Linked DNA regions of Bythopirellula goksoeyrii. The protein of the gene in region 2 binds, or shares a complex with, the protein of the main gene of each other region. Links are inferred from orthologs where the notes say so. Each region holds a gene or a part of one and is shown on either strand. Other genes may lie near its edges.

The links.
Region 1: the proteins of tsaD (region 2) and tsaE are in contact, whole or in part, in a crystal structure (PDB 6N9A), measured with the Thermotoga maritima proteins. The link is inferred for Bythopirellula goksoeyrii from one-to-one orthologs. Residues at the interface, in WP_004082750.1 of Thermotoga maritima: Cys10, Asp11, Arg49, His50, Leu82, Gly84, Gly135, Gly136, Glu154, Thr155, Leu156, Asp157, Asp158, Ser159, Glu162, Asp165, Lys166, Arg169, Leu170, Tyr175, Lys213, Thr214, Leu217, Tyr218, Gln221, Arg222, Asn324; in WP_004082108.1 of Thermotoga maritima: Leu37, Gly38, Lys46, Lys57, Val59, Lys60, Ser61, Thr63, Phe64, Thr65, Leu66, Met67, Val69, Pro71, Tyr82, Arg83, Leu84, Asp86, Asp88, Phe89, Asp93, Ile128, Asp130, Glu131, Arg134.

The regions. Positions count from the first base shown.
Region 1 is NZ_CP042913.1:3,175,174-3,186,186, forward strand. The notes cover bases 8,060-11,013. They hold tsaE (tRNA (adenosine(37)-N6)-threonylcarbamoyltransferase complex ATPase subunit type 1 TsaE), read right to left. Parts: upstream 9,809-11,013; coding sequence 9,311-9,808; downstream 8,060-9,310. Other genes in these bases: Pr1d_RS12685 (MFS transporter), read right to left, coding at 8,060-9,095; Pr1d_RS12695 (thiamine-phosphate kinase), read right to left, coding at 9,805-10,746; Pr1d_RS12700 (carbon storage regulator), read left to right, coding at 10,970-11,013. In the rest of the region: ade (adenine deaminase), read right to left, coding at 1-1,148; Pr1d_RS12650 (hypothetical protein), read right to left, coding at 1,188-2,312; Pr1d_RS12655 (ornithine cyclodeaminase), read left to right, coding at 2,586-3,845; Pr1d_RS12660 (dimethylarginine dimethylaminohydrolase family protein), read left to right, coding at 3,888-4,712; Pr1d_RS12665 (isochorismatase family protein), read right to left, coding at 4,720-5,283; ATP-dependent protease subunit HslV, read left to right, coding at 5,704-6,237; ATP-dependent protease ATPase subunit HslU, read left to right, coding at 6,234-7,580; more of Pr1d_RS12685, read right to left, coding at 7,593-8,059. UniProt on the Escherichia coli protein: Required for the formation of a threonylcarbamoyl group on adenosine at position 37 (t(6)A37) in tRNAs that read codons beginning with adenine.
Region 2 is NZ_CP042913.1:1,841,674-1,852,555, reverse strand. The notes cover bases 4,744-7,566. They hold tsaD (tRNA (adenosine(37)-N6)-threonylcarbamoyltransferase complex transferase subunit TsaD), read right to left. Parts: upstream 6,772-7,566; coding sequence 5,716-6,771; downstream 4,744-5,715. Other genes in these bases: Pr1d_RS07365 (DUF1207 domain-containing protein), read right to left, coding at 7,534-7,566; Pr1d_RS07370 (class I SAM-dependent methyltransferase), read right to left, coding at 6,775-7,467; Pr1d_RS07380 (thioredoxin domain-containing protein), read left to right, coding at 5,096-5,617. Outside these bases: Pr1d_RS26455 (VWA domain-containing protein), read right to left, coding at 1-520; Pr1d_RS07390 (SLC13 family permease), read left to right, coding at 1,093-3,009; Pr1d_RS07385 (S1C family serine protease), read left to right, coding at 3,519-4,688; more of Pr1d_RS07365, read right to left, coding at 7,567-8,751; Pr1d_RS07360 (MTH1187 family thiamine-binding protein), read left to right, coding at 8,942-9,250; Pr1d_RS07355 (flavin reductase family protein), read left to right, coding at 9,289-9,762; Pr1d_RS07350 (hypothetical protein), read left to right, coding at 10,191-10,553; Pr1d_RS07345 (peroxidase family protein), read right to left, coding at 10,656-10,882.

The DNA.
Region 1 (11,013 bases), 1.3 Mb from region 2 along the record:
TCCACTTTGGGCGGATGCTGAAGGGAGTTGGTAATCAATTGTCCATCGAGGGCCTCGATTACCTTCAAACTTTCACCTTCGGCCGGCACTGACAAAGCTGCCGATTCGATCGTGGTTGAAACGAATTGATTCACCACTTTGGGTTCAACACGTGGGATAGAGGTTGCGCCCTTCTCAGCGACCAATTGGCCATCGATCCAAGTGCGGAGTACATTGAACTTACTCAGCGAATCGACTTCGATGAAATCGGCCGGATCGCCAACTCGAAGCTGGCCCACGTTGAGTTGATAATGCTCGATCGGGTTGAGACATGCCGCCTGCAAGGCATCGAAGACGTCGATCCCGTGTTCCACGGCTCGACGTACAAGCAGGTTGATATGGCCGTGCTCTAATTCATCGGGATGCTTGTCATCGCTGCAGAGCATCGTGTGTTGGGGGAATTCGCTTAGTAGCGTATAAAGTGCCGCAAAGTTGCGCGCCGCCGATCCCTCGCGAATAGAGATCTTGCAGCCTGCGGCGAGCTTGTCGAGAGCTTCTTCCTTGGTGAAACATTCGTGATCGGTCGTAATTCCCGCGGCGATGTAGCGGGCGGCTTCTTCACCACGCAGGCCTGGGGCATGTCCATCGACGGGTTTGCCGGCTGCTTTTGCCGCGGCAATTTTTGCTAGGCACTCTGGGTCTCCGTGTAAGACGCCAGGGAAATTCATCATCTCGCTCAAGTATACAATCCGTGAATCGGCTAGCAGTTTCTCCACTTCGGCAACGGATATTGCCGCTCCGGCTGTTTCGAATGTGGTGGCTGGTACGCAGGAGGGGGCACCGAAGTAGAACTTGAACGGTGAATTCGCTGCGTTGTCGAGCATGTATTCGACGCCCGACACGCCCAATACGTTGCCGATCTCGTGAGGGTCGCTTACCGTCGCTACCGTGCCATGAATAACAGCAGCCCGCGCAAACTCGCTCGGCACGAGCATGGAACTCTCGACATGCACGTGGGCGTCGATGAATCCTGGCAGCAGATAAGTCGAAGGGCTACTTTCGCTCGGTTCAATCGCAGTGATTCGTCCGTCGGAAATAGCGATCTTTGCCGGGAAAGTGCTACGACCAGATATATCGACAACGTTTCCAACGACACTGCCAGTGTTCATGACCTATTTCCTTGGGAGGCGGTGTCAGTTTGACTTGGTTCAAGATTTCTTATGCCGACGACCACCGCGACCGCGACCTCTCGATGAACCAGAACTTTGCCTTGCTGGTTGCTTGCTGCGCTGAGACAGATTCGTATCCACGATTACGCCAATAGCCTCATCCCAAGTGGGCAGATTGCGGTGGCTGGGACGGCTTCCCGTTGCCGAGGGGGAGCCATCGTCGTCCAACAACTCATCATCCAGATCATCATCGTCATCGTCATCATCCTCACCAAGCTGGGACGCTAGACGCTGTTTGATTCGAGAATCTTCTTCTTCAGGCGTCAATTCCTTATCGTCCTTCGAGCGGCCACGACCTCGGGATCGCCTCCGACGTCGACGCTTTTCAGGTGCGGCCTCATCTTTAGTGGTTTCTGAATCGGATGATTCCTCGCTGACAGTTTCCGAAGTTTCGTCGCCTTCTGCACCATCCTTGTTTTCTTCTTCAGAGCTTGTCCCGGTCTTAACACCTCCGCGTCCACGGCCTCTGCCGCCTCGCCGCCGCCGACGTCGTCCTTTCTTTTGCTCGCCTTCGTCTTCATCATCTTCATCATCATCGGCGGATTTGTCGCTAATGTCTTCCGCAAAGACAGCCTCCTCCCCTTCAGTAAACAGAAAGGAGGACTCGACGTTCGTGCGCGCGGAGACAAAAGCACTCCCCCAAGAGGCTGCGTCAGCTGCGAACAAGGCATCGAAGGCACTGCGGGCGGCTTCACCGGAAATAGTTGGCGCCTCATTGGCTTCGTCTTCTGAATCGTCGGTTTGCTCTACGAACTCGGAGGAGTCGACGCGTACGGATTCGACTTCAATCTCGATCTTGGGTTCTTCGTCACGCGGCTTAAGTTCGGCGCGTGGCACAGCTGGAGCAGGTTTCTCGGTGCGACTGGCGGTAGGTTTTTTGACCGGTGGTTCTTCAGCAACGGGTGGCACATCGATCCCAAGCGAGGAAGCTAACCCTTCCCAGTCGCTGGGGGTCGCCTCAACCTCCTCAACCTGTTCGCGACGGCGGGTAGGAAGTTCCTTGGGGGGGGGCTGACGACGCTCCAAGGCATCATCGGTGACATTCACACCAAGCTCGCCTACTAGTTCGTCCCAAGTGGATTTTTCTTCGTTTTCTTCACTCATATGTCTCTGTCGCATTAAGGAGGTTGTGGAGATCGCATTTCTCTTGGGAATTTAGTGCTGGAAGCGATTCTCCTTGGAAGTGCAATATACGGTTAAATCGTGAGTGCGCGAAGATGCAGTCGTGGGACAGCCATCTTGGCGGACATGCACTACAAATACAGGCTGCAAGTCTCTACACCACGACGCGACTTGGGCTCCCCTAGAATTTGCAGTGGGGATAGACTTTATAGCTAGTCTGCTAGCCATTCTGAACCACGCAAATCGAGTGACACCATGGAAGAGCGAACTACCTCTGGCAACCCTGCCGAGCACGGTCCCGTCGAAGACGTCGAAGTTCGTGGCCATATCATTGATAGTCTTATTTTGCCCAAAGTGTTGGATTGCATTACGACAGGCGGTGGCTCGTTTCGGATCAAGAACATCAGTATTGGCCAAGAACGAATCGATCCGAGTTTTGCTCTGGTCGAAGTTCGAGCAGAGACTGAAGAACAACTGCAAGAAATCCTTGCCCAGATTGCAGATCATGGAGCAGTCCCCACTGCCGGAAGTGATTGCTGCGTAGTCGATGCGGATATCGCCGGGGCTTTTCCCGAAGGATTTTACAGCACTACGAATCAAGAGACCGAAATTCGCCTCGACGGCAAATGGTACGCCGTGACCGAACAGGAAATGGACTGCGGCATTACCGTTAATCTGCAAACCTCTGCTGCGAGATGCATTGCCATGTCTGATGTGGAAGTCGGTATGCCGATTGTCGTGGGGCATGCAGGGGTACGAGTCTTTCCGCTCGAGCGGGCCAATCAAGATCACGCCTTTGCCTTCATGAACAGTGCCGTCTCGACCGAGAAACCCAAAGGGGTAGTCATCCGGCAGATTGCTCAGATGCTTTTCGAGAATCGCCAGGGGAGGGGGAAGTCGCTGCTGGTAGGAGGCCCGGCCATTGTCCACACCGGGAGCGGCAACCTGATTTGCGAACTCATTCGAGGGGGATACATCCACAAACTATTTGCAGGAAACGCTCTGGCTACCCACGATATCGAGCAGTCCTTGTTCGGCACGAGCCTGGGGGTCAACTTGCACGAGGGGAGCCTCGCTGACGCGGGGCATGAGCACCATCTAAGGGCAATCAATCGAATTCGACGCATAGGCTCCATCCATGCGGCCGTCGGGCAAGGAGTGATACGATCCGGCATCATGTACGAATGCGTGAAGAACGATGTCGATTTCATCCTCTCTGGAAGCATCCGTGACGACGGCCCGCTGCCCGATGTGATCACCGACGCCATCGAAAACCAGCGTCTCATGCGAGAAAGCATTCGCGATGTGAATTTCTGCCTGATGATCGCCACCACGCTGCACTCTATTGCAGTTGGCAACCTGCTGCCGGCAAGTGTGAAAGTAGTCTGCGTCGATATCAACCCCTCTACGGTGATTAAACTCAACGACCGGGGCAGCTTTCAGACTGTGGGCTTGGTGACCGACGTCGAACCCTTCCTGCGAGCCCTGGTCGAAGAAGTCAAACGTCTCGAATGATTCCCAGGCGAGCCGTAAGTGTAAGCGCCCCGAGAAACTTACATGAATAAACCTCACATTCTAATGTGCCCGCCCGTTCATTACGGCATCGAGTACGAAATCAATCCCTGGATGAGTACCGAACGGCAGGCGGATCACGGGCTTGCCAACCATCAGTGGCAAGCGCTACGGCAAATCTTGCTCGACGCGGGGGCAATGATTTCTGATGTGCAACCTGTCGCGGGACTCCCCGACCTGGTATTCACTGCCAACTCGGCCATCGTCTTCGGCAAGCGGGCCGTATTGGCAAGGTTCAAGCACGAGCAACGTCAGGGAGAAGAGCCTCATTTCCGTCGTTGGCTGGAAGCCCATAGCTGGCAAGTCGACGAGCCGCCGGCAGACTTTTCTTTCGAGGGTGCCGGAGATGCGCTCTTCTGCGGCGACACGCTCTATGCTGGCTACCGCCAACGCAGCGACGCCAGCGGTCATCAACAGATAGGCGAAATGCTTGGAGTCCGCGTTCTACCTCTGGAGCTTGTTGATCCCTACTATTACCACCTCGACACGTGCTTCTGCCCCCTTGCCCCCGACGAGGCCATCTATCTCCCTGCTGCATTCGACGACTACGGCCAGCGTGTCCTTGCCGAGTCAATTCCCAAACTGCACTCCGTCGAGGAGGACGAAGCAAAAAGTTTCGCCTGCAACGCGGTCGTGGTGGGGAAAACGGTGGTCACAAACATAGGATGCCCTGAATTGCATGCGATGCTGAGATCTATCGGTTTTGACCCAATTGAGACACCGCTGAGTGAATTCGTCAAAGCGGGAGGGAGTGCGAAGTGTCTGACGCTACGTCTCGATGGTGAGGAAGCAGCAGGATGGAAGGGGTAAAATGGAGCTACGCGTTGGAGTTTCCTTCGCTCATCACTTCCTTTACCAGCGCACTAATCTGCTTGAACTCCGGCGTCCCTGCCACGCCGCACCATTCAAACAGCGCCGCTTCGGTCGTTGTTAGCAGTGCACCGGAAGTTTCCATTCGGCGCAAGGCGATGTCGTGATCAATCGCATGCCGTGCTCCAACTGCGTCAGCGGCCACGATCACTTGCATCCCGGCGGCAAGCAGATCGAGAACCGTTTGCTGCACGCAAACGTGTGTTTCAATTCCTACGACAAGCACACGATGGATGCCAGCGGCACGCCATGTATCGAAAATCGCTTCGCAATCTGCACAACTGAATGCGAGTTTGCTGACCACGGGAGTATCGAGTCGCTCGGCGAGAATTGCTGAGGTGGGACCCAGCTTTTCGGGGTATTGTTCGGTTGCCGCGGCGCGCACGCCCAGGATTTTGGCGCCATCTAGCAAGCGGCGGATGTTCCATACAATGCGCTGTTCATCAGGTTGCACGGCGACCAGACGATCTTGGACGTCGACCACCAGGAGCCCTGTGTCATTGGGATTCATTAGTTCTGGACTGCGTGACATTGCGAGGAGGTTGGAAGTTAAGTAGGGAAGGTTGGTAGAAAAATGTTTTTGTGAGACTTTATGATAGGTGCTGGGTACAATAGTCACCAGATGCCCCACTTGTGCCAATCTAGCAGTGAAGTCGATGAGTAATAAGTCTGAGCCCACGAAAGAACTGTGCGATTGGTCGAAAGATCAAATCCGAGAGCATTTCGAGTTACTAGCGTGGATCGTGGGGGAGCCGAACTTTGTCTGTACAAAATGCTGTCGCGCGGCGAATCAGAAGAAATGGCTTTGTAAGCCAAAAAAATTGCCAACTCGATGACGTTCTTCTTGATTGCAGGTGCCCCCTAGCCAGCGGCAAACTTCTAAGCGAAAATGAGCGGACTCACCACCAATCGCTCCCCATTGTAGCCCGCCATGAAGACCCGCTCTACCACGATTCTCACAGTTCGACACAACGGCCAAGTGGCTATTGGGGGCGATGGACAGGTCACTATGGGTCAGACCGTGGTGAAAGGCGACGCAGTCAAGCTTCGCCGTCTAATGAATGACAAAGTACTCGTGGGATTTGCAGGGGCGGCAGCTGATGCCTTTGCCTTGATGGAGCGTTTGGAAGCCAAACTCAAGGATCATCCGGCGAATTTGCCACGGGCCTGTACTGAACTCGCTAAAGACTGGCGCATGGACCGAGCCCTCAGGCGGCTCGAAGCACTCGTGGCCGTGGTAAACGCCGAACATTCGCTGTTGGTTTCCGGTACGGGAGACGTTATTCAACCTAGCGACGGTATCATCGGCATTGGCTCGGGTGGGAACTATGCCCTTGCCGCCGCGCGTGCGCTCGTGAAGCAGACTTCCCTTTCCGCGGCCGAGATCGTCAAGCAGAGCCTCGAAATTGCCGGAGATATCTGCGTGTATACCAATCAAAACATCGTTATCGAAGAGATCAAGTGAAGAGTCTCACTCCCCGCGAAATCGTCGAACATCTAGATCGTCACATCGTCGGCCAGGCCGATGCCAAACGGGCCGTCGCCGTAGCGATTCGTAACCGCTGGCGCCGACAGCAACTCGACGAGAATATGCGAAAAGAGGTTGCACCGAAGAATATTCTGATGATCGGCCCTACTGGTGTTGGTAAGACTGAAATCGCCCGACGGTTGGCAAATCTCACCGGTGCTCCCTTTATCAAGGTCGAAGCCAGCAAGTACACCGAAGTAGGCTATTACGGCCGCGATGTGGAAAGCATGGTCCGCGAGTTGGTAGAAAATGCTATTGGACTGGTGCGGGAAAGCGAATTGGCCAATGTCGAGGAAGAGGCCAAGCGGCGTGTGACCGACCGGCTGCTGGAACTACTCGTTCCTGCTCCCTCTTCCTTCGATGTGGGTGTTGGTACGGATGATTCGCCGGAGCGGTATGAGCGTAGCCGTGAGAAAATGCGGGCGATGCTAGTCGGCGGCGAACTAGAGAATCGCAACGTCGAGATTTCCATCGAGCAACGTACTCAAGCGATGATGATCCCAGGTATGGGTGGCCCGGGTGGCGATACCATGGATTTTGACATGCAGGGCATGCTAGAGAAAATCCTGCCCAAGAATGTCGTACGTCGTGAGATGACCGTTGCTGAAGCTCGCAAGGTACTCTTCGACCAGGAATGCGAAGCACTCATCAACCAGGATAAGGTCAACGCCAAGGCCGTGGAACTTGCTGAGAACACGGGGATTATCTTTGTCGATGAAATCGACAAAGTAGTAGCGAGCGAGGGGGGGCGTGGTGCCGACGTTTCGCGGCAAGGAGTGCAGCGAGATCTGCTTCCTATCGTCGAGGGAACGACCGTGCAGACCCGCTATGGCTATGTGCGCACCGATCACGTACTTTTCGTGGCGGCTGGTGCTTTCCACACGGCCAAACCGAGTGAGCTGATGCCAGAGCTTCAAGGCCGTTTTCCGATCCGCGTAGAACTTGAAGCACTGTCAAAGGATGATTTTGTGCGAATACTTTCGGAGCCACACAACGCACTTACCAAACAGTACGTTGCCCTGATGAAGACAGAAGGAGTCGAAGTTGATTTCCTCGACGACGCGATCGAATCGCTGGCCAGCTACGCCTACCAAGTGAATCAAACGACTCAAAACATTGGTGCCCGTCGCTTGCACACGATCATGGAACGACTGCTTGAAGAACTGAGCTTTGAGGCCCCCGACATGAAAATGGGTCGAGTTGAAATCAACGCCGGCTACGTCCGTGAACGACTCGACGAAATCGTGCAGGACGAAGACCAGAGCAAGTACATTCTTTAGTCGTGAATTTGCTTATTCTTCCTCTGCTGCGTGTTTGTATCCTCCCTTGGCTTTAAAACCGAGGATCATAAGCAGATAGCAAACAGCCATGGCAGCTGGGATAAGTGCCGTGAAACGAATGGCCATGCGACTACCCATTAAGCCTGCTTCAGCCACTGCTGGACCGTCCTGGTCGGAATATTGTTTAGCGTCTTGCCACCAGGCATCCAAGCTGCGTAGTTGAGCGAATTTATCGGTATCCCACTCTCCCTGCTCGATTGCGATTTGCTTGTCGTGTTCCAGCCGAGCGCCTTGATCAGCAATCACACCAACCTTCTGGCCGTCGAGACCCTGAATAGGCTTGAAGAACAGGAACCCTTGCTTCCCTTCGGCTTGATAGCGTAGGAAAGCTTGGGTTGAGGTCTCTTCCAGCTCTTGCGAGGCAAAGCGGTCCTGCTTGTATCCAATCCCCGGACCACCAAGCAGACCAGCCGAAGTCATCCCAGCGCACCCAATGAGTGCCATGGCGAGAGTAGCACTGCGAGGAAACTGCTCGCCGATGACCCCCAGCATGGTTGGCCAAAGAAAGGTTTTACCCACTGCGTAGACGGTAACAGCAATGACCATCAACAGAATTCCTTCTGCATCACTGATCAGATAGAGCCCCAAAGTTCCGATACATGCACTGACGAACAGCAATCCCAGGGAGGAGATGCGATGCACGATCGGACCAGCAAAGAACCTCAAGACGAACATCAAACAAGAGGTGTAGATGAACAGCATGATTCCCTTTTTGGGATCATCCAAAATGCTGCCAGTAATTTTCGCGATCCAGCTGTCGGTGCCTAATTCGACATATCCGACCATGGCCTGCACGACGATCATGAAGAAGAAGAACGGCACAAGACAATCCCTAAGCATGCCAGCATAAGAGATCGTGCCTTGCTGCGCTGCTGTCTGGGGGAACCTCTCAACCAAAGCGATGTATCCATAGATCACAGCGGGGATCAAGTACAAGGCGAGGAGAATCTCCCACTGGATGCTTCCAACCAATAAGCCGATTAATCCACCTAAAACCAAACCTCCTGGCCATCCGGCATGCAAAATATTTAAGTAATGCGTCTTGCGTTCCGGATAAATGGCAGAGGTAAGCGGATTGATTACGGCTTCAGCAATGCCATTGCCCACAGCGAAGATGAATGCCGACCAGAATAGCACTTGATAGGTTGCGTCTTTGCCAGCCGACTCGAATACGGGAGTGGCAAAGAAAAGCATCACGGCTGACACCACCTGGCAAGCGACCGCCAAGATCATCAGCAATCGATAACCAAGTGCATCAAGCAAGAATCCGGCGATCAGAATCACTAGACCAAAGCCTAGCAACCCACCCCCGGTGATCTCGCCCAATTCGGTGAAGGTAAATCCATATTGCTCGGACCACGGTTGCAGTAAGGCTCCCCGTACGCCAAACCCCATACCAGCAGTGGCAATCGCCAAGAAGCCTGCCAACAGTAATTTCCCGCGATTCTCGGCCATGAATTCTCCCAGATAAGTCAGAATTGGTCGTTCATTGAATACTGATAAGCTCGGCCATCTTCAGATAGGCGAGTATTGTCATAATCCTGGCCATAAGGAGAAAAACAGGATTGGCTCCCTAGGCAATGATTGGCTGGCAATCTTACCTGCCGAGCTTTTCCACGGGAAGACCTTCGTGAAATCTCGCAGGAAATTCTCTTCGATTCCGCAAGTAATCAATTAAGCTCTTCCTGCTTGTCAGACAACCGGTTTCTGAGGACATGAACCATCATTTCTTGATTTGGTGATTTCGCCGAGACGACGAATTCCCGCTCGTTTTCCCCCAAGACTTCGATCTGTACATTCAACCTCTCCGCAGGTAAACAACTTTCAAACCGGTCTGCCCATTCGACGAAGGTGATTCCATTACCCTCAAAGTATTCCTCGACGCCAAGTTCCAGGAACTCGTCTTCGTCGCGTAGTCGGTAGGTATCGAAGTGGTAGATGGGGACTCGACCACCGAGGTATTCGTTTACGAGTACGAAGGTGGGGCTGGTGACCGCATCAGGTGGAACACCCATCCCCGCGGCTACTGCCTGGACCAGGCGTGTCTTGCCGGCGCCTAGGGTCCCTATCAGCGCAACGACACAACCGGACGGCAACACTTCGGCAAGCTGCTGGGCTAATCGCTCGGTGTCTGCTTCACTTTGTGCGAGAAAGCGAAATTCGGTCAATTGTTGGCCTCGTGTTGGAAACCGAGGGGATTAAGAGTTGTGTACGTTCCATCAGATTGTGCCTTCCACAAACCAGGGTTGTCAACAAACTCCCCGATGCAACTTATCGGCACAGCAATGGGCTGAGTAGCAAGCAGCTTTGAGGCCTCAGCAGGCGGAACGGCCAACAAGAGTTCAAAATCCTCGCCGTCGCCAAGCGCATGCTCTAAAGGCGACTTACCTGAGGTCTTACTCATCTGATTGGCGGCGAGTGAAATCGGAATCTGATCTATATCAAACACAATGCCACAACCACTGGCAGTTGCGAGGCGAGAGGCATCTAGCGTTAGTCCGTCGGAGATGTCGATGCCCGCGTGGAGTTCGTACTGATCATGGAGCAGCAGGGCTTCCTCCACACGCGGCTCCACTTGCAGATGTCTTCCTAAGATGCTGCCTCCTAAACAGCCAGTAACGAGTAACTTGTCGCCTATCTGAGCGCCTGAGCGAGCAAGAGGTCCTTGGGAGGTCGCCTCTCCAATTGCCGTGATGCTGATTGCCAGATCGCCCTCCCAGGTATTGGTGTCACCACCGGCAATGGTCACGCCATGTTTCTCAGCAAGCGGCAACATTCCACGATACAATTCGATTGCCAATTCCAGCGGCGAGTTGTTTTTCGTCCCGGCTCGCGGCAAGACTATGGACACAAATGCGGCAATCGGCTTGGCAGCCATCGCTGCCAGGTCGCTTAGATTGACTCCCAATGCCTTGTGCCCGACCAACTTTGGGTCCACTTCATCGATGAGAAAATCGACGCCATCGGTGAGTAAGTCGGTGGTCACCACGAGTGGTGTCTTGGTTGGCTTTAGTACAGCAGCGTCGTCCCCCAGTCCTATCTCACAGCAGAGGCCAGCCGGCAGGTTTTCCTCCAACCAGTCAAAAAGATCCGCTTCTAAGGACATGGGATACCTACCTCGCTTCCAAAGCACGCAAACTACCTAAATCAACAATGTTTTGCAGGTTTCCTGTCAGATTATCAGCCAACCTTACTTTCAACTGCTTGCAAACAGCCGAGGGCGGTATTAACGTGACGCATATCGGGGCGAGCGAAACGCCAGTTAGATTTCGCAACCTCCTCCTATTCTCAGCGAAACGTTCTCCTTTGCAACTGCTGAGAAGGAGCAAGTGAAAGGGAATTCAGCGCGCGTGTTGGTCGTTTCCCGAAAAGT
Region 2 (10,882 bases):
GCAGATTGGCGGTGCTGATACCATCGCCAATATAAACGATCGAGCGTTGGACGCCGTCTGTCGTTTTTAGTTGCTCAACTGCGCTGCTGAGCGCCGTTGCCATATCGGTCGAACCTAGTGGGACTTGCTTGCGAAGCAGATCGACAGCAGCTTGCATTTCCGCGCTCTTGGGAGCAACAAAGTTTTTTGTCAGCTGATTGACTTCCAGATCAACTCCCATGAGTTCGACTTGATCGGTAGACCGCAATCCTGAGAGCAGTGTATCCAGCGCCGCGAGCGCTGCTTCTCGATACTCTCCTTGTTGGCTGGCGGACGTATCAAACAGGATCACGACTGCCGATTGAGAAACTTCCTTCTCGGGCATGTCAGCCATGAGGCTCACGGCATAAGCCGTTTGGCCCTCATGCTCGTAGGTGATCATTCTTGACGAATCGGCAGCGGTGGCCGTGAGACATGTCGAACCAATCACGGAGGACGTCAGAATCGACAAACAAGTTGCAATAAATGGATACTTACGCATTGAAGCGCTCCCGTTCTGTAACTTCGGCGAATGTGCCTGGATCTGTTCCGAAAGAGCATTCCACGCCAAGTAGGGAAACTCCTCCCGACCAAGTTGCGCAGACCTGCCTTAAATCTCCAGCTACTATTAGTTTAAGCTGACTGAATTCAATCTGCCACAAGAAACTGGGGAGAATAGGCGGAGATATTTGCCCCTGTGACCAGCTCGAATTGAAGAAGAAGGCGAGTTTTCCAGCGAAGAATCGCTACAATCGGCAAATTTGGGATGTAGCTCGGGGCGGAGAGCCCCCATAATTGCGGCGTTTGGCTGGCCGAGCGGTAGACAACCCCCTGCTTCAGGAGGGGAAATTTTCGGTTTCTGGTGAACTATGGCTAATGACTGGGATCTTAGATCGGTGAAGTCTGCTCAAGACAGAGAACATGCTGGACACTTTTATGCCAAGAGAACAACTTAGCTTCGCTCGCCAGAACGTGTGGTTCGACTTTGCAACCACCGTCTGTCAACGGTCCCTACCTACTTCGATTCAAGACCGGACACGATCACTTGAGTAGCAGGAATTGGAATCTCGCATAATGCAGTGGCCGATAATCGTAGCTCAGGCTCCCAGCCTTTCTTTGGATGGAAAGATCGCCATCTTCACAACCGTGGCGATTTTTCTCGCTATGCAGCGCAAACGGGTCGTCCCTATCGACTTGCTATTCCTGGCAGGTTTGGTCGTCCTGACAATGACGGGGGTTCTTACTCCAGATCGAGCGCTTGCCGGATTTTCCAACAAAGCTGTTGTCATGATCGCCGCTTTGTTTGCTGCCTCGGCAGGACTGCGATCAACGGGAGCGTTGGACTGGATCGGCAATCGCTTGTTGGGCAGTGCTACGACGGAGCGGAGTGCCTTGTTCCGCTTGGCGGCAGCTGTCGTTCCTTCTTCGGCATTCATACTCAACACGCCACTAGTGGCAATGCTGGCTCCGGTGGTCGTCGATTGGTGCCGCAGTCGCAATATCTCCCCATCTCGACTGCTCATACCCTTGAGTTACTTAACCATAGCAGGTGGAGTTTGCACGCTCATCGGCACGAGCACGACTTTGGTCATCAACGGCACGCTGGCTGCCATGATGAGAAAAGGAGGCTATCCCGATCAAATCACCGAGCGAATCGGTGAGCTTACTTTTTTTGAGATCACCGCGGTTGGCGTTCCCCTGGCATTGATGGCCGTGGCTTATATGCTGCTGGTGATTCCACGACGATTACCAAACCGTTCCGAATTGCTAGAACAATTTGGCGAAAAGCATCGGGAATACCTTGTTGAAATGGTCGTTGAGGCAAAGTGTCCCCTCATCGGCAAGAGCGTCCAGGATGCTGGTCTGCGAAACCTCCCTGGGTTGTTCCTCATCGAGATTGATCGAGGTGGAGAGACAATCACCCCTGTGAGTCCCCATGACAAAATAAATTCCGAAGATCATTTGGTTTTTACGGGGGTAGTCACAACGATTGCCGATCTTGAGCGTATACCGGGACTGGTGCCAGCGGCCGATACTTCGTTTGAGGCGAGACCTGCCGATCGAACCCATCGGCAACTGAGCGAGGCCGTGCTTTCATCCACTTCACCATTGATCGGCCTGACGATCCGCGATGCGGATTTCCGCAAGCTCTATAACGCAGCGGTAGTGGCCGTACACCGAAATGGTGAGCGACTTACGAACAAGGTGGGGAATATTCGTTTGGAACCGGGGGACACGCTGCTCCTACAGACTCGGAACGAATTTGTCGGTGCCCATCGGCATAGCCGCGATTTCTATCTGGTAAGTAGTGTGGGGGCGACCACCGCTCGGCGGCATGATCGCGCCTTGCTGGCGACACTCTTGTTTGTTGGCCTCATCGCATGGTTCACCCTAAGCAGCCTTCTGCCCGACCTGGTGCCGTGGGGGAATTTTACGAACAAAGACATCAAAGCTATCGCGGCGATCACGGTTGTGCTGATGATGATCGTCACTCGGTGTATGACCACCTCCGAGGCCCGCTCAGCAATAGATCTGCAAGTATTGCTAACTATCGGAGCCGCCCTAGCTTTAGGAGAGGCCTTGGACCAAAGCGGAGCTGCCCGTTGGTTAGCGCATACGCTGGTGGAGGGGACTTCATCGTTAGGGATCAGTGCCACCTGGGAACCGTATTTCCTGCTGGCCCTCATCTACATTCTGTCGCAATTATTCACCGAGTCGATCACCAACGTAGCGGTCGCCACCACGATGATCCCCGTCGCCGTGAATCTAGCCATCGTTGGCGGCTACGACCCCAGGCCGTTTATCGTGGCGGTCACATTGGCGGCGAGTTTGAGTTTCGTCACCCCCATCGGCTACCAGACCAACCTGATGGTCATGGGTCCCGGTGGATATCATCCGCGGGATTATTGGCGTGCCGGCTGGCCGCTGGCGTTATTGCTGACCGTGACGGCGCTAACACTGATCCCTAGGGTGTTTCCGTTCGTGCGATGAATCGGGATGGCCAGTTCTTGAGAATGCTATCGAACTGCATAGTCCCGTGAAAAGTAATTGGGCCGGGGCGGACAGGACGACTGCAAAGTCATTTTTTTCTATTGCTGCCTGTGAAGTGACAGCGATTCTTGTGTCTCAATTTCTCGACAATATCCGAGATCGCATCATCTGCTGAATGCGATGCCAGCTATGCCAAACACCGAGGAAATGGACTTTGCAGTTCTCCTGGCCGGGGCGGACTATTACTTTGATCGCGAGTCCAACACAGCGTATCATCGTGCCGGATACTGGTGAAGAGAGTTCTCTCTCCTCTTGCCCGTGCATTCTCCTTGGCTAGAATCCTGTCAAAGTAGCCACGGTTATTGCCTTGCCAAACAACCTTGCAATTGAACCTCTGATTCGCCAGGATCGTAGAGAGATATGGTGCGCCAGGTAGCAACCTCAATTGGGTCACCATCTGTGGCGCCCATGATAGTCTATTGCTCGTAGGACATGCGGAGTCTTGAACCATGAAACGATATTTAGCCTTTGGATGCTTGATGGGACTACTGGGGTTAGCTGCGGGTTCGACCTCTTCGGAATGGCTGGCCAAACTCACGCATCCTGCTGGAACAGTGTACGCTGTGCAACCAAATGTAGCGGCCGAGGTGGCACCCGAAGCGAATTGGGCTGTTCGCCCAGGTGTTAAAAACTCTATGACTCCGGAGGAGCAGACCAATATCTATGTGTACGAGCACGCCAACCCGAGCGTCGTAAATATTGACACGCGCAGTGTCCAAATAGATCATTTCCTGATGCAGCGCGAATCAGAGGGCTCAGGTTCGGGTGCCATCATCGATCGACAAGGGCACATCCTCACCAATTATCATGTGGTCGATGGGGCCAACCAGATCGAAGTGACCCTGGCTTCGAACAAGACCTATCCTGCGATATTAATCGGAGAAGATAAAGAGCACGACATTGCCGTGCTTAAACTTGAGGCGCCTCAGGCCGAACTGACTCCACTCGTGATGGGCACGTCGGATAAGTTGCGAGTGGGTCAGCGTGTATATGTCCTCGGCAATCCTTTCGGTTGGGAAAGCACTCTCACGACGGGGATCATTTCCAGTCTCAATCGCGATTTGCCCAGTCGCGTGCCGGGTCGAATCATGCATGCTTTGATTCAAACTGACGCGGCAATGAACCCCGGCAACTCGGGTGGTCCGCTATTGAATACCAACGGTGAGATGATCGGCATGTGTGTCGCAATTGCCACCAGGACAGGGCAAAACGCAGGCGTAGGTTTTGCTATCCCCATCGACCGGATCCAGATGATCGTTCCTGAGTTAATTGAGCATGGGCAAGTCATCCGTGCGAGCATTGGTATTACACACGTCATGGAAACCGGGTCGAGTCTAGTCGTTGCCAGACTAGCACCAAATGGTCCTGCAGATCGGGCTGGGATTCAAGGATTTCGCAGAGTGGTCCGGAGACGTCAGCAGGGTCCGATTGTGTACGAGACGGAAACGATCGATCGTAGCCATGCTGACCGAATACTGGCCGTCGATGGAGAATCCATCCGTACTGCGGCGCGCTTTTTGGACAAGATTTTTGAATACAAGCCTGGCGATGTGGTCCAGCTAACAATTCTCAGAGACGGCCAGCAGCTGGATATCCCTGTAACTTTAGTGGCTGAGTAGTACATTCCTTTTGAGAACCTCTGATCTCGCAAGTACTTGCTGGTAAAGGGTTTACGGGAAACATTTCCCCCATTCCAGGGGGTATTGCAGCTTTCTTTTCTGAAGTAGTCGCTTTTTGGTGGTTGAATTTGGCCACTTAAAGGTTAAGATTCTGCGAACGTTAAAAACACGCTAGTCTGTCCGCTGGCCAACGAGCGTGTTTATTAATCCCCACCTACGAGTAATCTCACTCACCATCCTGTCAGGATGACATTCGTCTTAGGTCTTTGTAACAGGCCACACTAAACGGAATTGGTCGTTTCTGAGTATCCATGCATATCCATTAAATTCACGCCCGGTGCGTAGCCGGTCGGATTGTTTTCTAGTGGCGAAGCTACACACTAGCATTCGCCTCGAAAGGAGTTGAAATGGTTGAAGTTTTGGCAATGACCGCGATCGCGCTGATGTCATTTGGAGTTTCCGGTGATTCTGCCCAATGGCAGTCTGACTATGGTAAGGCCTTGGCCGCATCTCAAGCGGATTCACGTCCCTTGTTGATTGTGTTGGACAATCCTAGCGATCCTGCCACTGCAGCCTCCGAAGATCAATTGGTAGCCGAAGGCGAGCAGGAAGAATTGCTCAATGCCTACGAGCGCTGCCATGTAGATGTATCCACGGAATATGGCAAGAAAGTTGCCGATGCATTCAAGGCAAAGGAATTTCCTTTCGCCGCGATCATCGACAAGACGGGTTCGGTTGTCCTCTGCAAAAAGACCGGCAAAGTCTCCGACGAAGAATGGCAGAAAACTCTGACCACTTACCAGAGCGGTGTGAAGCCTCTGCGTGTTGAACAGACCTCGTTCTTCCGGGGTAGTGAAGGGATCAACACTTCGGTGGTAAGTCCTTCCTACTGCCCGTCGTGTCAGAAGAAAGCCCAACAGGGTTATTGAATTCTTTACGCAAATGAATTGACCCAGAAGGTGCGGCTTGCCAAGGCAGGTCGCACCTTTTTTTGTTGCCCGACTGCCCGAGTCGGGTATATGTTCAATCATCCCGACTCAGAGAGTCGGGCAACTGTGTGTCGCACCAACCCGGGAGATATATCAAGTGACAAGTCTTCGAACAAACCAGTCTGATAACGCTCGATCGCAATCGCCCCCATCACAGCGTTGTCAGTGCAGAGCTTAAGCGGCGGGATGAACAATTCATAGCCCACACGAGCTGCGTCAGCTTCCAACCGTTTGCGGAAATGAGAATTGGCCGCCACGCCACCACCGACGCACAGACGATTGTAACGGGTTTTCTCAAGGGCCAAATCCGCTTTGGCGATGAGGCAATCAACCACGGCTTCCTGAAAACTAGCGGCCATGTCGGCGACGCGCTGCGGATTTAAGTCTACGCGGGCTCCCGGATTGATCTTACCAGGACCGTAGAGCTCATAACGGACCGCTGTCTTTAGGCCACTGAAACTGAAATCGAGCCGCTCAGGATTGTCGACCAATGGTCGGGGGAGCTTAAACTTCTGTGGATCGCCTTGCTCGGCAGCCTTCTGGATTGCCGGACCACCTGGATAGCCAAGGCCCAACATGCTGGCAACTTTGTCGAAGGCTTCTCCGGCGGCGTCGTCGATGGTGCTCCCCAGCGGAGTGAAATCGAGAGCGGTTTCGCAGCGATAGAGGTTCGAATGACCGCCGCTGACGATCAATCCCACACAAGGAAACACGTTGCGACCACTGTCGATTTGGCACGCGTAAATATGGGCCTGCAGATGGTCGATAGCGATCAAAGGGATATTGTGGGCAAAGCTGAGCGTCTTCGCCGCGATCAGGCCCACCAAGAGCGAGCCGGCAAGCCCTGGGTGATTGGCAACTGCAATGGCATCCAGATCAGCAAGTGATATCCCCGCCTGGGTCATTGCTTGCTCAATGACTGGCATGATGCGTTCGACATGTGCCCGCGAGGCGATCTCGGGAACGACTCCGCCATATCGATCGTGCAAATGGCTCTGTGAAGCGACAACTGAAGAAAGCACGTTGAGCTCGTCGTCGACGACGGCAGCTGCAGTCTCATCACATGTGGATTCAATAGTAAGCAGACGAATCATGGCTTAACACACGGCAGTTTGAACAATGGGGTATTCATCAGAGCAAGGCAGGGGGGCGGCGTATCGCAAATGATGAACCCATGCCGGCGGCACATTGGCCACAACCATTTGCCGTTGAAACTCCCAGTCGGTTAGTTCTTCTTTCAGGATTTGCCCGATACCGTGTAATCTCTTTCGTTCGTCCCGAGAACTGACCAACGATTTCAAATTACGAATAGCCACATACTCGAAGAAACTCAGAGTACAACCTTCTGCAGCCAGACAATGGAAATGCTCGAGCACCTTTCGCACAAAGTCGCAATCAAAATTATTCAACGGCAACCCCGAGACAATGCACTCGTACTTTTCATCGAGCGGCAATTCTTCGACGGGAAGCTGCAAGACGCGAACTCGAGTGGCTACGCTTTGCCACGCAGATTCTTCTGCCAATCGCCTTCGCAGGATTTCGACAAACCGTTCATTGAGTTCCACCAAATCAAGCCGGTCATCGGCCCCAAGGCGCCGAACGATCTCCGAGGTGACTGCACCCGTGCCGGGTCCAACTTCGAGTATCCGTCGGGGTCGCTCATCACGACCTACCTGGCTGGCCAACGCCCGGCTCAAACGCCGACCACTGGGCAGCACTGCACCGGTCGTGTGAAACGTCTGACGAAATTCGTTCCAGAAGGTTTTATATTCAGATAGTTTTCCCGGCATGGTACCATTCTAGGAGATTCACCACTCGGTTCCTAGGCAATCACGTGAGGCAGGCTTCCAGCCCCACTAGAAGTCATACCAAAGCCCCATGCCAATTTGTTGTTCAAACATTTCCAGCGATCCATTGAACGCGAATTGGCTGCTCTTGCCGTTGAAGTACTGCACGCCTGTGCGGAGCACCCGGCCGGAGTAGCCGCGCCAGAGCCAGCCTGCCTGGCCGGTTACGCTGCCGCCGAAGTCGAGTTCCTGACGTAGGTGCCCATTCACGGCAAAGAAAGGGGTGCCTCTTGCGCCGGTCGGACCGGCTTGAGCATAATCGACGCCGAATTGGAACTCCCAGGGATCAGCCCCTTCGTCGGCATAAAAAGCCCAGCCCGCTTCCGCATACCACCGCCACGCCGGACGAGGGAAGAAGGAGAATCCTATCACTATTTCGTCGCGTGCATAGTTGACCCGATCCGAGGCGGGGATACCGGTCCGTTTGATATACTCATCTCCCAAATGGGAACTTAGGTGATAATAACTCAGCTTCCATTGCACACGTTCTTCACCGTAAATGAGGGGAACGCCAAAGCGAAAATCGGAAGATTCTAGATCCCAATCTACATCGAGATTGATACGTGGCATGCCGGCACCTTCAATCTGCAATTCCCAACCAATAGGTCGGCCTTGATAGCGCGTACCATAGCGCACAATTGATGCCCGCCCTCCCAGGGTAGGATCGAGGTACGTCGTATTGTCTTGGAGTTCTTCAAAGATGAAGCCCGACATACGGGATTCCTTCACACCGGCCCAATAGGAATGCCAGATTACGTCCCCTGGGAGGAGTTCCCAATGCCATGCCCCAGATCCATTGGGATTGGCCACTTGGCAAGGCATTCCTTGCATTGGCATCGCCATGGGGACACCGACTCCTGGATTGACGCACATCGGCTGCGGACAAACATATCCAGGCTGGCAAGTCTGCATAGGGGCCATGTCTATGTCCGAGATCACTTCGCTGTAGACTGGATCGCATGGCTCGCAGAGGACGTATTGCGATGGAGTGATGCCAGAAGCCAATTCATTTCTGCGAGCCTTGGAAGGGGATTCAGCGACTCGATAGGAGTTGTCAATCTTGATCGGGCGATTCGGCGACCAACTAGGATTGCCCTTGCCAACAGACTGGGCCGCAGCATGATATGCCGTGAAAGATTCCGACATAATGATCAACACGGTCAGGAGTCGAAACGAAAGCATTGGAATCAAAGTCTGCCGTGTGATCTCGGTTGGCGCAATCAGCAAAATAGCTTCTCACAGGAGATGCGGAGAATATGCGATGAGGTGAATGCCGCGAAGACTGATTTCGCTATTATTGCCGTCGAAATCACCAAATCAGTACCGGTCTGCTAGCAAGTTGGAATCGACATCAGTATTTCTCGTCGTACAATGCTTGATATGCTAGCAATTCGTTGTTGAGGGGAGGCTTCACGGTATGGTCCTATTAGAAATGAGCATTGTCCCGATGGGCTCTGGGGAGAGTGTCAGCCAGTATGTCGCCCAATGCGTCGATCTGGTCGATCAATGTGGACTTGCCTATGAAGTCCACTCGATGGGAACCATTGTCGAAGGTGAACTCCCCCAAGTATTGGATTTGCTCAAGCAGTGCATCGAAAAAGTAGCTGAAAGCTCTAATCGTGTTACTTGCTCTGCCAAATTCGATTTTCGACGCGGACAGAGCGGGAGAATCTCTTCCAAAGTTGATCGTGTTGAACAGCAATTAGGTCGTGCGGTTCGCCGCTAAATTACCCTCCTGAATAAGAATTCGATAAAGAAACTTTAATGAATAAACCTGAATTTGACTCCGTATTGGGTCGTGTCCCCAGTGGTCTTTTCATTCTTACCGCCGGCAGTGGCGAGCGAGCCACTGGAATGCTCACCAGTTGGGTCATGCAAGCGGGCTTCGAACCACCTATGGTCACGGTTGCCGTAAAATTAGGTCGCTATGTGGAAGAATGGTTGGGCCGTGGCGAACCGTTTGTACTTAATATGGTTGGCGACAATAACCTTGAATTGCTAAAGCACTTCGGCAAAGGATTTGAGCCCGATGAACCTGCCTTCGAAGGGCTCAATGTGAAGCATTGCCCACGGGCGGTACCTATCTTGGCGGATTGCCTGGGGTATCTTGAGTGTGAGCCCGTTTCGCATTTGAATTCGGGTGACCATTGCATCTTTCTGGCTAAAGTTGTTCGAGGTGCACTACAAGAAGATGCAATGCCCACTGTCCATATCCGCAAGAGCGGGAGCCACTATTGAGAATCGTCTAGTCGCTTGCGATCTTTCCTCGCCAAAGAGCGATTGCCCCCCACAGTGATTGCCCAAGCGCGCAATCGCATGGTACTCGTCTAACGTGATTCGTCTTGGACGCAAATCATAGGCAGGAACACCCTCAAGAAGGGCTAGATCAAGCACCGAAGCAAGAGATCCGGATACGCAGGCTCAATAAGGTGCTAGGAATAGTGAAAAGATCGGGAATGCAACAATTGCCGGTTTTTTGCGTCTCCGATGCCTTAGATTTGCAAGAAATACCCCCAATTCGAGGGGAATCCTAGTATCGAGATTTCTGAGGGTGCTATGATAGATACTAGGTGTGCAATTCTTTCGCGTCACATCGCCAAACGAGTAAGATTTCTCAGAAAGCACCAACGCGAGTCGATTCAACATTTTCAGAAAAGGGTTTTGCCATGCGATTTTCATTTCTAGTTGCAACTTTGATGATTTGTCTTTCAGCAGTTGTCGGATGCGAAAAAGCCGATCGTCAGAAAGCGGCGGACGAAGCAAAAGATGCTACTAATAGCGCCATAGATGCCACGAAGGACGCTGCCGAGAAAACAGAAGCAGCCGCAAAGGATGCCATGGATGCCGCCAAGGACGCAACCGAGAAGGCTGCTGACAAGGCTGGCGAAGCTGCTGCCGAAGTAAAGGATGCTGCCGAGTCGGCTGGTAATGCAGTGAAAGATGCGACCGTAGATGCTGCTGAAGGTGCCGCCGACGCCGCTGATGCTGCTGCCGACAAGGCGCGAGAAGCTGCTGACGCTATCAAGTAAAAAGCTAAGAATAGCTCCAAACGAAATGAGTGCAGCAGCCTTCAGGGTTGCTGCACTTTTTTGTGCCATCGGTCCAACTAGTGACACTAGAGAAAAGAATCTCTAACGCCGCCGTACCGAGATAGGGGCAATTACTGCAGCCAGTAGGATCAACGCCATACTGTTCGGCTCAGGAACGGCCATGAAGAATACATGATCCTGCAAGTTCGTAATACCTGAGTTGAGGCGAATTATGTCTGAGAGCTTCAAAGTAGAGAGCCAAGCGAGATCACCGGCCAAGTCTTCATCACGAGTGTACCAGAATCGATCTCCATCGCGCGTGCGGGTGA